DNA from 3 places in the Pseudoalteromonas sp. Cn5-37 genome. Region 1 is predicted to be linked to each of the others. Evidence: predicted binding sites of a transcription regulator. Region 1 holds the regulator's gene; each other region holds the start of a gene.
The links. The regulator MetJ, encoded in region 1, represses methionine synthesis genes. The targets are predictions, from matches to a motif close to TAGACGTCTAGACGTCTA.

Region 1 (6,086 bases):
AGACCACTTGGTTATTTTTTTAGCGAAAGATGTATTTAAAGCTTGTCGTAAGGCTTCTTGAGCTATAAAATACGCGGCCTATTAATTGTATTAACTGCGTATGGTGCCAGACTTCGGGTTTGGAGAGCGATACGGCCTTAACTAGAGGTTCCCTATGAAAGAAGGTATTCACCCTAAGTACGAAGCTATCACTGCAACTTGTTCATGTGGTAACAAATTCGAAACTAGCTCAACTCTTTGTAAAGACATCCACTTAGACGTATGTTCTGAGTGTCACCCGTTTTACACTGGTAAGCAAAAGATTTTAGACACTGGCGGCCGTGTTGATCGTTTCAACAAGCGCTTCGGTGCACTTAGCAGCAAGAAGTAATCTCTGCTGTTTAGTTAAAAAAAGCACCTTAGGGTGCTTTTTTTATGCCTAAAATTCACAAAACTCATTATTAACGCTGCCACTTACTTATCATCTTCACTTATGTATCTTGCATAACTATTTCTGGCTGTTATGCCCATTATGTCGCTATTTTTGCAGACAAAGTGCCACCCCTTGGCTATATTCTTTGTTGTATAAACTTTCATAAAAGTTATTAAAAATAATAAATTTAAATAACTTTGTTAGTAAATGCTGTGAACTTCGTTGAAATAGCTGTTTTGGGCTAATTTCGGCTAATTGCAGTGTACGTGCGTATAAAATACAACAACACGTGCTTAAAAGGTCATAAATAGATGAATTTTTATGTCTGATTAATCGCAACTATGCAAAGAAATTGTTGGGAAATCCTTTAAAATTAAGCGATATAGCATATAACAGGATAGACCTGATAATACTTGGAATTTTTATACATTACAGGTATCGTATTGATGCAAGCTCTCTCACTTTTTAACTTTTTGCAGGATACTATCGCGTTATGTCAGATTTTCGTGAACAAGCATTACATTACCACGCTCACCCCGTTCCAGGTAAAATTAGTGTTGAACTAACCAAGCCAGCCGAAACGGTTAACGATCTCGCTTTAGCTTATAGCCCAGGTGTGGCTGAACCAGTCCGTGAAATTGCTGCTGATCCAGCAAACGCCTATAAATACACAGGCAAAGGCAACATGGTTGCAGTTATTTCAAACGGTACCGCAATTTTAGGTTTAGGTAACTTAGGTCCGCTTGCATCAAAACCTGTAATGGAAGGTAAAGCCTTACTATTCAAACGTTTTGCTGGCCTTGACTCAATTGATATTGAAGTTAAACACCGCACAACAGAAGATTTCATTAATACGGTTGCTAACATCGCTGATACGTTTGGTGGTATCAACCTAGAAGATATTAAAGCACCAGAATGTTTTGAAATCGAAAAAGCGCTTATCGAGCGCTGTGATATTCCCGTTTTCCACGATGACCAACATGGTACCGCTATTGTTACAGCTGCTGGTATGCTTAACGCCCTTGAAGTGCAAGGCAAAGATATCGAAGATGCTATCATCGTATGTTTAGGTGCTGGTGCTGCTGCTGTTGCTTGTATGGAGCTTTTAATTAAGTGTGGCGCACTGCGTGAACACATTTATATGCTTGACCGTAAAGGTGTGATCCATACACGTCGTGATGACTTAAACGAGTATAAGCAATTATTTGCTAACAATACCGATAAGCGTACATTACAAGATGTTATTGCTGATGCTGATGTATTCGTTGGTGTATCAGGTCCTAACCTGTTAAATGCAGACGATCTTAAACTGATGGCAGACAAGCCAGTTGTGTTTGCATGTTCAAACCCAGATCCTGAGATTGCTCCAGAAGTTGCACACAGCGCGCGTAACGATTTAATTATGGCAACGGGTCGTTCAGATTTCCCTAACCAAGTAAATAACGTGCTTTGTTTCCCATTCATTTTCCGTGGCGCGTTAGATGTTCGTGCAACGGCAATTAATGATGAAATGAAAATTGCTGCAGTTCATGCTATTCGTGGCATCGCGAAAGAGCCTGTACCAAGTGAAGTATTAAAAGCGGCTGGCGTTGAGTCACTTGAGTTTGGTGCCGAGTACATCATTCCTAAGCCTATGGATCCGCGTTTATTACCACGTATTGCACGTGCTGTTGCTGAAGCGGCAGTAGAGTCGGGTGTGGCGCAAATCGATATGCCAGAAGATTACATGCGTTAAACTTAATTAGCCTTAGGTATAACGCTCAATAAAAAACTCAGCCTAGGCTGAGTTTTTTTATATCTGCGATTATCGGCGGTGATCCGATGGCCGAAATACTTATTCTGAATCAAGCACTGGGATATCTAATCCCATTTCTTGCATAATTCTTTTAACTTCTTCAGGTACCTTTTCAGGGTTGTCTTTACGTAGGTCGTCATCATTTGGTAATGGTTGACCTGTAAAAGCATGTAAGAAAGCTTCACACAATAACTCACTGTTCGTCGCATGACGCAGGTTATTGATCTGGCGGCGTGTACGCTCGTCAGTTAATACTTTTAATACGTTAAGTGGGATTGATACGGTAATCTTTTTTACTTGTTCTGATTTTTTACCGTGTTCTGCATATGGGTGAATGTATTCACCGTTCCATTTAGCCATAAGTTGTTTCGTTGCCTCGGTTGTCAGTGATTTACGCCTTATTCACAGCGCAAGATGCGGAAATTCTATCTCTTTAAAAAAGATAGTCAAATACTAGTTATTTGGCCATCTAGTGGTGTAAATGTATAAACTTCTATGTGTAAGCGATAAATGCTTTGACTTCTCATATTTGATCATCTAACCTTTTAGACGTCTAAACATCCAATTAAAGAATAGGTGATGAAATGAGCGAAAAAAATAAAGCGACGATTGCTGTTCGTCACGGCATTGAAGCCGATAAACATCATGGTGCGGTTGTGCCTCCTTTATACTTATCAACCACCTATTCGTTTGCTGATTTTGATACTAAGCGCCAGTATGACTATGGTCGCAGCGGTAATCCAAATCGCGATATCTTAGCTGAAACCTTAGCTGAACTTGAAGGTGGTGCTAAAGGTATTATCACTGCAACAGGTATGTCTGCTGTGCATTTAGCCACTCAGCTATTAAACAGTGACGACACGTTAGTGATCCCACATGACTGTTATGGCGGTAGTTATCGTTTATTCACCTCGCTTGAAAAGCGTGGCCTGTTAAAACTAAAAGTTTTGGATTTAACTAAATCTGAAAATCTCCAAGAAATTTTAGCGATTAAACCTAAGTTGATTTGGATTGAAACGCCAAGTAACCCAATCTTGCGTTTAACAGATATTAAAGCAATCACTAGTATTGCTAAGCAGTGTGGTGCTTTGGTTGCGGCTGATAACACCTTCTTATCACCTGCATTACAAAACCCAATTGAGTTTGGTGTTGATATTGTTGTGCACTCAACCACTAAATACATCAATGGTCACTCTGATGTAGTGGGCGGTGCAGTGATTGCTGCAACGCAAGAGCTAGGCGACGAGCTTGCTTGGTGGGCGAATAATATCGGTATTACTGGTGCACCATTTGACAGCTACTTAACGCTTCGTGGTTTACGTACTTTAAATGTACGCCTAAAGCAGCACCAAGAAAATGCCTTTGCCATTGCTGAGTATTTAGAAAGCTCTCCTTATGTGAGCCAAGTTTATTACCCTGGCCTTGCTTCTCACCCACAACATGAGCTTGCTAAAGCACAGCAACGCGGTTTTGGTGGCATGGTGAGCTTTGATATTAAAGGCGACATCAACGATGCTGCTGCGTTTTTAACAAGCCTTAAAGACTTTAGCCTTGCTGAGTCGTTAGGTGGGGTAGAAAGTTTGATTTGTCACCCTGCAACAATGACCCACGCAGGCATGGAGCCTAAAGCGCGTCTTGAAGCTGGTGTGGGCGATACCTTGATCCGTATTTCTGTAGGCATTGAAGACGTAAAAGATCTCATTGCTGATTTAGACCGTGTTTTCAATTTAGTTAAGCCAGGTCAAGGAGTGCAAGTTACAAAAGCTGAAGCTAAGCAAGCACAGCAAGATACACAACAAAACGCGTCATTTAAGTTAACGCCAGCACATACGGCATTGTGGTAGAAAAATGGTAAATATTGTTCATAAATTTGGTGGCTCAAGCTTAAGCTCGGCAGATCGTTATCATGCGGTAGCGAACATCGTTCTTGCTAATACTGAGCAGGGCGATTGCGTCGTTGTGTCGGCATCGGGTAAAACAACCGATACCCTGGTAAAGCTTTGGCAAAGTTACCAGCAGCAAGATAGCCAAGCTGTTAGCGATATTCTATTGCTTATTGATAACAATCAACGTGCGCTTATTGAGCAGCTACTTATAGGGCAGAATAAACAACAGGCGTTGGCACAGTTAAAAGATGAACTTGCTGTATTAAATGAATTAATTAGTCAGCAGCAGTTACTTGAAGCCCCTTTACTTGCTCATGGTGAAGTGTGGTCGGCGCGGTTATTGGCCGCTTATCTAAATCAGTTAGGTGTCGATTCGCAAGATGTTGATGCAAGGCAGTTATTTACTCTAAATGATGGTCAGCTTTTACATCAAAAAAACCAACAGCAATGCAGTGATGTGATTAGCAGAACACATATCAACGTAGTAACGGGTTTTATAGCTGCAGATTGCCAAGGTAATACGGTGACATTAGGCCGTAATGGCAGTGATTACAGCGCCACTTTGTTAGCGAGTTATACTTTTGCCAAGCAAGTGTCTATCTGGACAGATACACAAGGGGTATTTAGTACTGACCCTCGTAAAGTTAAAAATGCGGTTAAGTACGCCAAGGTATGCCGCGAACAAGCTAACTTATTAGCGCGTTTAGGTAACCCAGTATTGCATGCAAAAACTTTGTCGCCGTTAAAAGACTCAGAAATTAAATTAGTGGTAAGAAGTAGCTTTGATTGTGATGCAACGCCAACCGAGGTAGTAAAAGAAGGTTATAGTAAAGCAAAACGTTTTATTACGACCTTAGATAACATCGATTTATTACGGGTTGATAAACTAAGCAGTGGTGAAGTCGGTGAGCTTAGTCAGTTAATTCAACACAGCCTGCACCACTTTACTAAAGAGGGCGATACTTACTTGTTAGTGCCAGGTCAAAGCACTCACCAAGTTGTCAGCCACTTAGCGGGCCGTGCTAATATTGTCGAGTCTAATTTAAGTGGTTGTGCAGTGGTTGCCCCAACCGCTGATGTATCTGCGCTAACAGAGCAAGCCACAGCGCTTTTAAAAGAGCAAAGTATTCATCCTCGTTTTGTACAACAAGACGATAACTATGTGTTGATCTTAAACGATCAGGCAATTGATAGTGATGTTTTAACTCTTCTACATGACAAGCTGGTAAACAAAGGTCAAGAGTTGGCCATTATCGTTGCTGGCCTTGGTAATGTGGGCGAAGTGTTCTTATCGCAACTACAAGCTCAGTTTGCGCGTTTATCTGCTCAGTACAAAGTAAAAGTAGTTGCTCTTTTACGCTCTAAACAAATGCTTTTTAGTGCCAGTGGTTTAAATACTGAAACATGGCAAGAGCAGTGGCATAACGAAGCGCAAAGCTACGACAAAGCTGAGTTATTAGCACGTATCAATGAACTAGATTATGAGCACAAAGTGGTGATTGATATCACTGCCAGTGAGGCATTTAGCCAGTTGTATCCTGATTTTGTTGAACTTAACTGTCATTTGATCAGTGCAAACAAATATGCGGGTACTGCTGCGAATGGTTGGTATCAAAACCTACGCACTAATTTGGCTGAGCGAAGCTTGCTGTGGCGTTATAACACCAGTGTGGGTGCAGGTTTACCGATTAACTTTGCTTTAGCTGATTTGCAAAATAGCGGAGACAGCATTAACCGCATTGAAGGGGTATTCTCGGGTACTTTATCTTGGTTATGTAGCAGTTATGATGGCAGTGTGCCGTTTTCAGATTTAGTGCTTCAAGCTCAGCAAATGGGCTATACAGAGCCAGATCCTCGTGAAGATTTATCTGGCCGTGATATGCAGCGCAAACTGCTAATTTTAGCGCGTGACTTAGGCCTTGATTTAGAGCTTGATGATATTGCTTTAACACCTCTGATGCCTGAACAGCTTGCATCAGGAAGCTGGCAAGAT
Region 2 (6,086 bases), on a different contig from region 1:
ATTTTTAAGGTTAATACTCGATACTCTCCCTGAGCATATTGTTGTCATCAACGCCGAAGGCGATATCAAATTTGTAAATCGCAGCTGGCAAACATTTGGCGAACAAAATAACTGTGCGTGCAATGAGCAATGGCAACAACAAAATTACCTCGCAATTTGTAGGTCAGCGGCTTGCCAAAACGATGAGTTTGGAGCAAAAGCCTTTAATGGAATAAAACAAGTAATTAACCATCAGTGCGAAGAGTTCTATCTTGAATATCCATGCCATAGCGACATGGAAAAGCGCTGGTTTTTAATGCGAGCAGCTTCTCTTTTTTATGATAATCAGCGTTTTATCGTTATAAGTCACTTAAATATCACCGAAAGAAAGCTTGCTGAACAACAAGTCCAACAACTTGCTAGAATTGATGGCCTAACACAAATAGCTAATAGACGATTTTTTGATAGTTTTATTTTACAAGAATGGAGTCGTTGCTCGAGATTAAATTTACCTGTTTCGTTAGCTATGATTGACCTTGATAATTTTAAAACGCTAAATGATAAATTTGGTCACTTAGTAGGTGATAGCTGTCTAAAAGAAGTTGCAAAACTACTGCCTGAATTTACTCGCAGGCCCGGTGACTTGTGCGCCAGATACGGTGGTGAAGAGTTTGTACTGGTGCTTGGTAATACACAAAGTAAGCAAGCACAAAGTCTAGTAACACGCTTAATAGATATGATCAGTAAATTACAATTAGCTGAACTTACAGGTCATCCATTAACGGTTAGTATTGGTTTAGCTACTATTTACCCTAGTAGCGATAGTGATGCCATGTTACTCATTGAAATGGCTGATAGCGCGCTTTATCAAGCAAAAGAAGCAGGGCGAAATCAACTTGTGGTTGCTGATAACATCGAGCCATTAAACCTAGAAAAATGCCCCTAATTAGGGGCATTGATTAGAGCTTGTTTATCCAGTTATTACTGAAATACTTTTTCGACATCAAGTACTTTAATATTTTTTGCTGGTATTGCGAGCTTATAGTCTGCAATTACTTTATCTTCAGCAACAAGTTCTGCTGGTTTTTCAGCGTTATACACCATAGGTGATGTTTGCTCTGAGGCTAGACGTTTTTGCATGTCTTTGCCATCACCAGTAATAAACACATAGTGGATATTCTCTGTTTGCAGGTTATCGCGAATAACACGGTTAACATCATCAAGGGTTAGCTTTTCAAGCTTGCCACGCACATAGTCAACAAAGCTCTCAGTGTTATAGAACTCACTATCAAGGGCATAACCTAATTGGCGATCTTGGCTGGCAACCATTTGTGGCACAAAGTTAATTAAGAAGTTACGAGTCGCTTCAAAATCTTCTTTGCTGATGCCATTTTTAATTAGCTTATCAAGCTCAAATAATGCCGTTCGCGTAGCGAAGTGGGCATCGTTATTAGAGCGAAGCGGACGCAACCACACTTGGAAAATTTGCTCTGAACGACCTAAGTTAGCATCAGGTTTAGTTTGGAACATACCACGTGGGAAATACTCAATGTATGCATAGTCACCATAGTTCATACCACGGGTTTGACGAATGCGCTGATACAAGAAGCTGTTTGAGCTGCGGTGTTCACCAAAGTAAGAGCGCACTAACCAAAGTGCGGTCCAGTCATCACTGCTACGAATTGTATCGATTGGGAAACCAAATGACACTGCGGTAGATTGCGCTGATTTTTCAACAATCGTTGCATGATGACCTTTAAGTTCTGGCGCATCAGGGATCATTAAGCGGCTTTCTTTACCTTGCGGAAGCGATGTTAAATCTTTCAGCATAGTCGATTTAACATCACTCGGAATCGCACCAATTAGACCCACTGTTAATTTAGATTGAGTAAACTGGTTAGCATAAAACGCTTTTACATCGTCAAGTGTCAGTGCTTCAAGGTCTGATAAATCACCATAGTTATAGCTTTCATACGGATGGCCTTTATAAAGCTGATGATATAGCACCTCTTTGCCTAGCTCTTCGTCATTAGATGCTTTAAGGCCTGCTTTAATGCTATCAATAAGCTCTTTTTTCAAGCGCTTGAAGTCATCTTCTCTAAAGCCTGGGTTTAACATCTGGTCGCTAACAAGTGCATACCACTTAGCTGCATTGTCTTTGTGTACACGACCACGTAAAGAAATCATCTCTTTATCGATTTGATAGCCAAAGCTTCCCGCTAGTGGATATAGCGCTTTTTGAATATCTTTGTAGCTCATCGTTTCTGAGCCACCTTGCGCTAGCATTGCAGCTGTTAATGCCGCTAAGCCTTTTTTGCCTTGGGGATCAGCCGCTGCACCGGTATTGAATAACCAGTTCACATCAACCAATGGTGAGCTATTTGTTTTATCAAGTACTTTAAAGTGACGCTCTGTTGGGGCTTGCTCAATACTGGCAACTGCCGCATTTAAATCAACTTCTTGCTCAAAACCAGCCACTTTATCAAGCGCCGACATTGTCACCGTGGTACGGCTTGAATCAACAAAGTACTTGTTTGCTACCGTTTTGATATCCTCAGGCGTGATGCTATCAGCAGTTGCGTACAGTTGGTTAATAACCTCAGGGTCGCGTTCAAAATGCATGTAGCTTGCAAGCGTTGACGCAATTGACTGCGATGAATCAAGACCATTAATAAAGCTATATTTTAGGTTTGATTTTAAATCAGCTAACTTTTGTGCATCAACAAGCTCAGTACGCGCTTGTGCATAGGTACGGTTAATCGCATCACGGGCTTTAGCAAGGTCCGCTTCGTTCTCTACTTTTACAAAAACATGTAATAAACCTGGATCTTTAGTATCTGGGTTATAGGTAAACATTTGGCTGGCAATTTGTTTATCAACAACAAGTTCTTGATAAAGTGCCGAATTATTAGAGAAATACAGCTGTGAGATCAAATCAAGAGCGGCACGGTCCTTTTGAGTAGGATCCCATGCCGTGCCTTTGTATGACACAAGCAACCAGTGGCCTGGTAAACCATCATTTTTCTCATGTACATATTTTGCTGTTTTTTGCTTTGGCTCAACAGGAATGTCTGCTTGGTAATCGCCTTTTTTCCAGTTACCCCAATGCTTTTTCACCATCGCCATGGTTTCTTGTGGATCAACATCACCAACAATGACTAAAGATACATATTCTGGTTTATAAAATTTAGCGAAAAACTCTTTACCGTACGCCATTTGATCAGGCATTGCTTCAATGTCTTCGAAAAAGCCCATTGTAGTGTGCTTATACGTATGCTTTTCGAATGCTTCGTTACGAACTGCAGAAAGTAACTTACGAATTGGGCTAGCATTATTCTTTAAATACTCACCTTTTACAGTCAGCGCTTCGGTGCGGAACTGCTCTTCGCTGTATGTCAGATTTTGGAAAATATCAGCTTCGATTTCAAGTACTTTATCTAAGTGCTCTTTTGAGAAGTTTAAGTGATAGTTCGTGTAATCGTTGGTCGTATACGCGCGATTATCAACACCCGAGTTCTTTAAAATATCTGAATACACATCTTGCGGGAATTTTTCAGAGCCTTTAAACATCATATGCTCAAAGAAGTGGGCAAAACCGGTTTTACCTGCTTCAACTTCATTACGTGAACCAACCGATACCGGAATTTGCAGTGACACAACATCTGGGTAATCCGTTTTAACGACCATCACGCGAAGGCCGTTTTCAAGCTCTTCTAATAGGTAATCTTGGCTAAATACACGGTTATCACCTTGGCTGACTCGCTGCTCAATTTCGACTTCTTTAACCATAGTTGACTGTGAGTTACTTGCGCAGCCACTCAGCGCCAGTGTTACAGCAACACTGGTTGCTAATAATCTAAATTTCATAATGTTCCCTTGTTAGTTATTTTTCTCATAATCATTGCTGCTTGATTATGCATCAAAGCGCCAGAAAATATGAGGGTCAGCGCAATAATTTATGTAAACAGGTGTGTCAATTTAACTAAACGCTCAGCTTTAAACTTGAGTAAAATTCATAGTCATTGAAAAACTTTCATGAAAAAAATCTATCTAGACGTCTAAATGGCTGCTATATTATTTGTCATAAACATTAGCACGAGCTGGAATGAGGATTATGGCTTTATCATTACAAGAGAAAATTGAAGACACCAACCAAGGCGTCTACCTGATCGGTACCACACCTCCAAAGTCAGGGACTGATAAAGCACAGCTTGAAACCATTGCCCAAAAGCTACTTGGTCGTTTACACGAAATTGAATACGATGGTGTGATTATTTACGACATTCAAGATGAAAGTAGCCGCATTGCAAAGCCTCGTCCTTTCCCATTTAAAGAAACAGTGGATCCACGTGAATACAGTCAATTACTGCGCAGCTTGTCACAACTAGATGTGATCACATACAAAAGCGTAGCGCAACGAGGTGAAGCTGAGTTTACCGAATGGCTAAACGAAACACGTAACGACTTCGAATTAAAAAACTTAGTGTTAGTGGGTAGTCCATCATCTCATGGCGATATCAAACTAAGCCTTCCTGATGCATATAAAACGCTTGTAAAGCAAAGCAGTGATGTGTTTTTAGGTGGCGTTACCATTGCCGAACGTCACGCTAGCAAACGCAATGAACATGAGCGCTTAGTTGAAAAAACAGCACAAGGTTGTAAGTTTTTCATCTCGCAAGCGGTTTATAATGCGCAAGCGACGATTGATTTAATCACTAGCTACGCCCGTAGTTGTAAAACACAAGGCACAGCACCAAAACGCATTATTCTAACGTTTACCCCTTGTGGGGGTGAAAAAACCTTAGACTTTATGGAGTGGTTAGGAATTTCAGTACCAGAAGCAACTAAGTACCGCATGTTAGATTCTGCAAATACATTGAGTGAATCAGTGCGTATTTGCCGTGAGAATCTCGATTTAATTTTACAAAGCTGTGCGCATTTAGATGTACCGCTAGGTTTAAATATTGAGAGCTTAACTAACCGTAAAGAAGAAATTGATGCGTCAATTAACCTTTACCGTTTACTTAAAGCAACCATGGAATTAAACCTAGCTGAAAAGCAAATAGCTTAGCGGGTAAGTTTAGAGGCTTGCTTTTTCTCATACATATCTTCATCAGCCCGCTTTAATAGCTCAGCAAATGTTTCTTTAGGTTGAGCTACAATACCTGAGCCTATACTCAAATTAAGTTCAGGTATTGCCATATGTTTAAGGTTTTCTTTAAACGCTTCATTAAGTTTGTAGCTAATCGCTTCGATACAGTCGTTACTTTTCACTTGCAGAACCGCAATAAATTCATCTCCTCCTAAGCGGCCAATAATATCAGCCTCTCGTAGATATTGCTTCAATGTATCAGCCAGACATATCAGTGCTTTATCTCCTACTTCGTGACCATGCTTATCATTGAGTGGTTTAAAGTTATCTATATCGATAAACAAACAACAGATATTAAAGCCCAACCGGGCGGCAAGATTTAATTTATGTTGGCAAAGTAAATTGAGTGCGCGGCGATTATAAATATTTGTGAGGGGGTCTAGCATCGCAATTTCACGCATTTGGGTGAAATTATCAAGTAGAGCTAAATCATCTTCCACCATATCCCTAAGCTGTTCGATGAGTTCTAAAAGACTATGCTGATAATCAGTTTTCTTAAAATCCATTACACAAAAAGTACCAAACGGTTCCCCGCTCGGCCAAGTTATAGGCACACCTAAATAGGATTCAACGCCATCGACAGTAAGTGGACAATCATCCCATTGATTATCTAGACTAACTTGTGGAATGTATAAAGGAGCCATATCTTTTAATACCTTTTTGCAAAAGATATTGTCGTCAATGGCTAACTCGATTCCAGCATGGTAAGGGTTTTCTCGTTGTTCGCTAGAAACAATTATGCGGTATGCTTCATCTGTCTTATGAACAATAAAGCCTGCAGGCGCTGAGAATAACTCGGTCATTAAATCGACTGTTTTTTGCCATTTTTGCAAAGAAAACTGGTTGTCAGGCTGACAAAATGACCATTTATTAACTTCTAACATACTACACACTTATTTTAGTCAGTGGATAGTATAAATATACGTCACTTTTTACGGTGTCTCATACTTTTTTG
Region 3 (6,086 bases), on a different contig from region 1:
ATAGCTGGGTACATCACATCATCTTCAGCTTTTACTGATAAACGTGCGCCTTCATAGGTTGTACTAATCTCAGCCTGATACTTATTGTGTTCTTTTGAAAGAATAATATCGAGTGATATTAATGATGGAAAATGGCTAGCAATTTTCGAGAACTTCTCGTTGATATGAGCTCTAACAGCCTCAGTAACGTCAACATGATGACCAGAAATATTAATCTTCATAGGGTATCCTTTTTTCTTGTTACCTCACAGTTAGTATTGGGGGCGAATTGAATTAACACAAGCGAAAATTGCAGATAATTAGTAATTGATTGTAACCACAGATGATTTAGATCATGCGTTTCGGATAAAATATGCAAAAGCCCGCATCACACGGGCTTTTCAGAGAGGTTAACAACTGCTCACTAACTGTACGAACAACAATAATCAGCAAATTCGCTGACCTTTACTAGAAAGGTAACATTTGCATCAACGGTAAAAGACTCTCCAGCTTGCATCGTTTGCCATTCGCTCTCACCGGGTAATAGCACTTGCCAACTGCCACCGTTAAGCTCCATCAACTCTTTTTTGCTCGTAGCAAACTCAAACTCACCCGGTTGCATAAAGCCTAACGTCTTCGTGCTGCCATCAGCAAATACCACAGTCCGGCTAGACACTTTACCGTCAAAATACACATTGGCTTTTTTCAGCACACTTACATTATCAAATTGAGACATCCTCACTCCTGTTGTTTTGTTAAATCTAATCCACCCTGCCCGAATTTTAAGCGTGCAGCAACTGAAGATAATTCAATTAATACTTATATTTAAGCTGGCTTTTTATTATCTTTAATAAACTGAACAAGTAAGAAAACAAAGAAAGTTCCAGGTAGACCAACAATAAACAACAATGGAGTTAATACTCTTGGAGGTGTTCCATTAATGTAAAACTTACCATATAAGAAATTACAAATTAGCCAGCCAGCGAGAATAAGATACGATAACAAGCTCGTATTTTCAGCCTTCAATTCGCAGCTTCCGAAAGCAACTTCGACTAATAAAAGATCGAAAGATATACACTGACTAGTATTTAGTGCGTAAAAAGTAAGTGCTGCCATAGATATTAAAGCGATGGCTGTAACGATGTATTTCATGGTCATTTCCTTATTAAATTAAAAGTAAAAAGAAGCAAGCAACTGCCTCTGTCATTTCAATTTAAATGACTCTGAAAATTACACCATAATTTAGCCATTACTTAATCATCACTTACTTATAACCAAAGTTATAACTATAATCACACCAACAATAACACCAATAAATCAATAAGTTAGCTAAAAACTTCAGCTATGAATTGATACCCTCTTTTCATCTGGGACTTTATATATTTAGGGTTTTTTGTATCAGTATCTGAAAAGGCATTTCGCAACTTACTAATTACTCGGCGAATAGCAGTGTCGGTGACTATTTGATTTTGCCAAACATTGCTGTGTAGCTCTTCTAAGCTGACGACTCTAGGTTGTTGCTCTATTAAATAGCTAAGTACTTGCATCATTTTTGGTTCTAAATAAGTTACTTGCTCATCTTTTGAAATGCTTTTTTCTTCGTAATTAAATGTATATTCACCGATCATCAAAGTGCTTTGGTCTGAAAGAGAAAAGCTTTTTTCCTCTACTTCTTGAGTATCTTCTTGCTCACTTTTTCTCAATACTTTTTTATAATTTCTACTAATTAACTTAAAGCTGTGAGTCACTAAAAGAACAATTGGGCTAAGTGGTAGAGAGAGAATAAAAAAGTAAAGATAGTAAGTAAGCATTAACCTTGCTTTTTACTAATAACTGCCCAAATAAAACAACCGCAAGCACCCATAAAATAAATGGTAAATCGATACTAATACTTTCAAGATCGTCTCCACAAACACCCACTCGAAAAAACGACATATCAAAACATAAAGCAAAGCTATTAAAACTAGCTAACAGTAAAGCCAGCATATACAACCATTTCATTTTCATTCCTTAAATATTACTTTGACTGGACGATAATATAGCAGAAAGCCACTATTAACCAATCCCTTATAATACATAGGGAAAGCTTAACAATTTGCATGATGTGATAATTGAAGATCGTACTTGAGCACGCCACGAGGAGTAAGGTTTATGTGCTAGCAAATGTGTTGGGTTTCACTCCGTTCTACCCAACCTACCAGTCAAACACAAAAAAGCCCGCGCTGTGCTATACAGGGCGGGCTTTTAAATTTTAGCGGCTTAAGCTTAGAACAAAGCGTTTGCTTTGTTTACGATGTTTTCAACAGTGAAACCAAAGTGCTTGAATAGCTCGCCTGCAGGTGCTGACTCACCGAATGTCGTCATACCAACTACTGCACCATTTAGACTTACGTATTTGTACCAGTAGTCTGCGATGCCCGCTTCGATTGCTACGCGGCGTGTAACGCTTGCTGGTAGTACGCTTTCTTTATACGCGGCGTCTTGCTCATCAAATAAATCAGTTGAAGGCATAGATACCACGCGTACTTTTTTACCTTGTGAACGAAGTTCTGCAGCGGCATCTTGTGCAAGCTGTACTTCAGAACCTGTTGCAATAAGGATAAGCTCTGGCTCACCGTCACAGCTAAGTACGTAACCACCTTTTTTCACATCGGCTAACTGTTGTGCAGTACGCGTTTGTTGCTCAAGGCCTTGACGAGTGAAAATGAGTGACGTTGGGCCATCTTTACGCTCAATAGCTTGTTGCCATGCAATCGCTGACTCAACTTGGTCACATGGACGCCAGTTCACTAGGTTAGGCGTTAAACGCATGCTTGCGATCTGCTCTACCGGTTGGTGCGTTGGACCATCTTCACCTAAACCAATTGAATCGTGCGTGTATACGAAGATACTTGGTTGTTTCATTAGTGCCGCCATACGTACTGCGTTACGTGCGTATTCCATGAACATTAAGAATGTAGCACCGTAAGGAATAAAGCCTTTATGCAGTGCAATACCATTCATAATCGCTGACATACCAAATTCACGTACGCCGTAGAAAATGTAGTTACCGCTTGCATCGTTTGCTTCTAGGCCTTTTGAGCCATCCCAAAGTGTTAAGTTAGAACCAGCAAGGTCAGCAGAGCCACCCATGAATTCTGGTAGTAACGGACCAAACGCGTTTAATGCATTTTGTGATGCTTTACGTGTTGCAGGGTTTGCAGGGTTTGCTTGTAGCTCTTCGATGTAAGCTTGTGACTTTTCAGCCCAATCTGCCGGTAGCTCACCGTTTGTACGGCGCTTAAACTCAGCAGCAAGTTCAGGGTATGCACTTTCATAAGCTGCAAATTTTTCGTCCCAGCTTGCTTCTAGTTGCTTACCTTTTTCTTTACCATCCCACTCGCTATAGATATCAGCAGGGATTTCGAATGCATCGCCAGTCCAACCAAGGAATTCACGAGATGCTTTAATTTCGTCTTCACCTAGTGGTGCACCGTGACAATCATGGCTACCTGATTTATTAGGTGAACCATAACCAATCACTGTTTTACAACAGATTAATGATGGCTTATCAGTAATGCTACGCGCTTCTTCGATAGCGGCGCGAATTGCATCAGGGTTATGACCATCAACATCGCTAACTACGTGCCAGCCGTATGCTTTGAAGCGCGCTGGTGTGTCATCGCTGAACCAACCTTCTACTTCACCATCAATTGAGATGCCGTTGTCATCCCAAAACGCAACTAGTTTACCTAGGCCTAATGTACCGGCTAATGAACAGGCTTCGTGTGAAATACCTTCCATTAAGCAGCCATCACCCATGAATGCATACGTGAAGTGATCAACAATATCGTGGCCTTCACGGTTAAACTGTGCAGCTAGCGCTTTTTCGGCAATTGCCATGCCCACTGCATTTGTGATCCCTTGACCTAATGGACCCGTAGTAGTCTCAATACCTGGTGCATATCCATACTCTGGGTGACCCGGTGTTTTTGAGTGCATTTGACGGAAGTTTTTAATTTCCTCTAGTGGTAAGTCATAGCCACTTAAGTGCAGTAGAGAATAGATCAGCATTGAACCGTGGCCATTCGAAAGAATAAATCGATCTCGGTCTGCCCACTCTGGATTCGTTGGATTGTGCTTTAGATAATCGCGCCATAGTACTTCTGCGATATCTGCCATGCCCATAGGGGCGCCAGGGTGACCAGATTTGGCCTGTTGTACTGCGTCCATTGATAAGACGCGAATAGCATTTGCAAGTTCTTTGCGTGATGGCATGAATTCTCCTACCTTTATGTATTTGCGCTGGTTGTTTATGAAGCCCCATTCTTACTTATTGTAAGGGTACAGTGCAATTAAAAATCCGCATTAAATGCACCATTTATGGGCGTTTGTTAAGAACAATACGTTATTACTAATTTTAAATGGACGTCTAGGCGTAAAATTACTATGCAAACATATTTGTTTTAGATAAAATACGCCCCTTAATTTTTTAGCGCTATTACCGACGTTTGTGAAGCGCAATATTTGTGAGCAGAAATACAATGGCAAAACATTTATTTACTTCTGAATCTGTTTCTGAAGGTCATCCGGATAAAATCGCGGACCAAATCTCTGACGCGGTTCTAGATGCTATCTTAGAGCAAGATTCTCATGCCCGTGTTGCATGTGAGACTTACGTTAAAACTGGCATGGTGATGGTTGGTGGTGAAATCACAACTAGCGCTTGGGTTGATATCGAAGAAATCACACGTAAAACAGTACGTGAAATCGGTTACACACACTCAGACATGGGTTTCGATGCTGACTCTTGTGCAATCCTAAACACTATCGGTAAACAATCTCCAGACATCAACCAAGGTGTTGACCGTGCTCGCCCTGAAGAGCAAGGCGCTGGTGACCAAGGTCTAATGTTCGGTTACGCATGTAATGAAACTGACGTTTTAATGCCTGCACCAATCACTTACTCACACCGTCTAGTTCAGCGCCAAGCTGAAGTTCGCAAAAGCGGTGAGCTTAACTGGTTACGCCCAGATGCAAAATCTCAAGTAACGTTTGCATACGAAAATGGTAAGCCTGTTGGTATTGATGCAGTTGTTCTTTCAACTCAACACTGTGATTCAATCTCACAAAACGACTTAGTTGAAGCGGTAATGGAAACGATCATTAAGCCAGTTCTTCCAGCTGAGCTTATCTCTAGCGCAACTAAGTTCTTCATCAACCCAACTGGCCGTTTCGTAATCGGTGGCCCAATGGGTGACTGTGGTCTTACAGGTCGTAAAATCATCGTTGATACATACGGTGGTATGGCTCGTCACGGTGGTGGTGCTTTCTCAGGTAAAGATCCATCAAAAGTTGACCGTTCAGCGGCATATGCTGCTCGTTACGTTGCTAAAAACGTGGTTGCTGCAGGCCTTGCTGACAAATGTGAGCTACAAGTTTCTTACGCTATCGGTGTTGCAGAGCCAACATCTATCAGCATCGAGACATTTGGTACAGGTAAATTAGAAGAAGCGCGTCTAATCGAATTAGTACGTGAGCACTTCGACCTACGTCCTTACGGCTTAATCCAAATGCTTGATCTTGAGCGTCCTATCTATCAACCGACTGCGGCTTATGGTCACTTCGGTCGTGATGAGTTCCCTTGGGAGCGTACAGACAAAGCAGACGCACTTCGCGCAGCTGCTGGCCTGTAATAGGTTAGATAAAATGAAAAAAGCGCCTTTTGGCGCTTTTTTTATGAACACGAACCTAACTGACTTATTAAGTTATCTCGCGAGAACTGATTATTGGTTAATTGCTCTGTCAGTGCTTGTAGCGTTTTATAAACGCTCTTTAGCGATACCTTATTGCTCAACCAATGCGGGATTGAGCCACCCGGATCAGCATAGGCCTGATGGCTTACCAATAAATTACTTTGCTGCTCTTCTAAACGCCAATAAGCCCTGAGCTCTTTAATACGCACAACCCCAGAGACTTCTGCTTTAGCGTATGGCTGACTGATAATTTTTAGCTCTGTTTTATGTTCACCTAAGGCATGATAACAAGAGTAACTCACCAAATCGCGATCTAACACCGGCCAAGGCGAGTTAAAGTGAGTGTAAACAAGGGTTTCTGAGGGGCTTAAG

Region 2: L1266_RS06095 (methylenetetrahydrofolate reductase) is a predicted target of MetJ. The motif match lies at 4,031-4,048, and genes of this name have one in related genera.
Region 3: metK (methionine adenosyltransferase) is a predicted target of MetJ. The motif match lies at 4,384-4,401, and genes of this name have one in related genera.

The regions. Positions count from the first base shown of each region.
Region 1 covers NZ_JAKGBA010000014.1:45,601-51,686, forward strand. Annotated here, with positions in the region: gene rpmE (50S ribosomal protein L31) at 155-370, shown strand; gene L1266_RS15095 (malic enzyme-like NAD(P)-binding protein) at 906-2,147, shown strand; gene metJ (met regulon transcriptional regulator MetJ) at 2,247-2,567, opposite strand; gene metB (cystathionine gamma-synthase) at 2,792-4,051, shown strand; gene metL (bifunctional aspartate kinase/homoserine dehydrogenase II) at 4,056-6,086, shown strand, end outside.
Region 2 covers NZ_JAKGBA010000002.1:288,524-294,609, reverse strand. Annotated here, with positions in the region: gene L1266_RS06105 (sensor domain-containing diguanylate cyclase) at 1-925, shown strand, start outside; gene L1266_RS06100 (M16 family metallopeptidase) at 961-3,846, opposite strand; gene L1266_RS06095 (methylenetetrahydrofolate reductase) at 4,094-5,050, shown strand; gene L1266_RS06090 (sensor domain-containing diguanylate cyclase) at 5,047-6,015, opposite strand; gene L1266_RS06085 (DEAD/DEAH box helicase) at 6,057-6,086, opposite strand, start outside.
Region 3 covers NZ_JAKGBA010000002.1:183,842-189,927, reverse strand. Annotated here, with positions in the region: gene hpf (ribosome hibernation-promoting factor, HPF/YfiA family) at 1-221, opposite strand, end outside; gene ppnP (pyrimidine/purine nucleoside phosphorylase) at 404-715, opposite strand; gene L1266_RS05645 (hypothetical protein) at 805-1,131, opposite strand; gene L1266_RS05640 (winged helix-turn-helix domain-containing protein) at 1,305-1,790, opposite strand; gene L1266_RS05635 (hypothetical protein) at 1,744-1,980, opposite strand; gene tkt (transketolase) at 2,245-4,236, opposite strand; gene metK (methionine adenosyltransferase) at 4,503-5,654, shown strand; gene L1266_RS05620 (START domain-containing protein) at 5,696-6,086, opposite strand, start outside.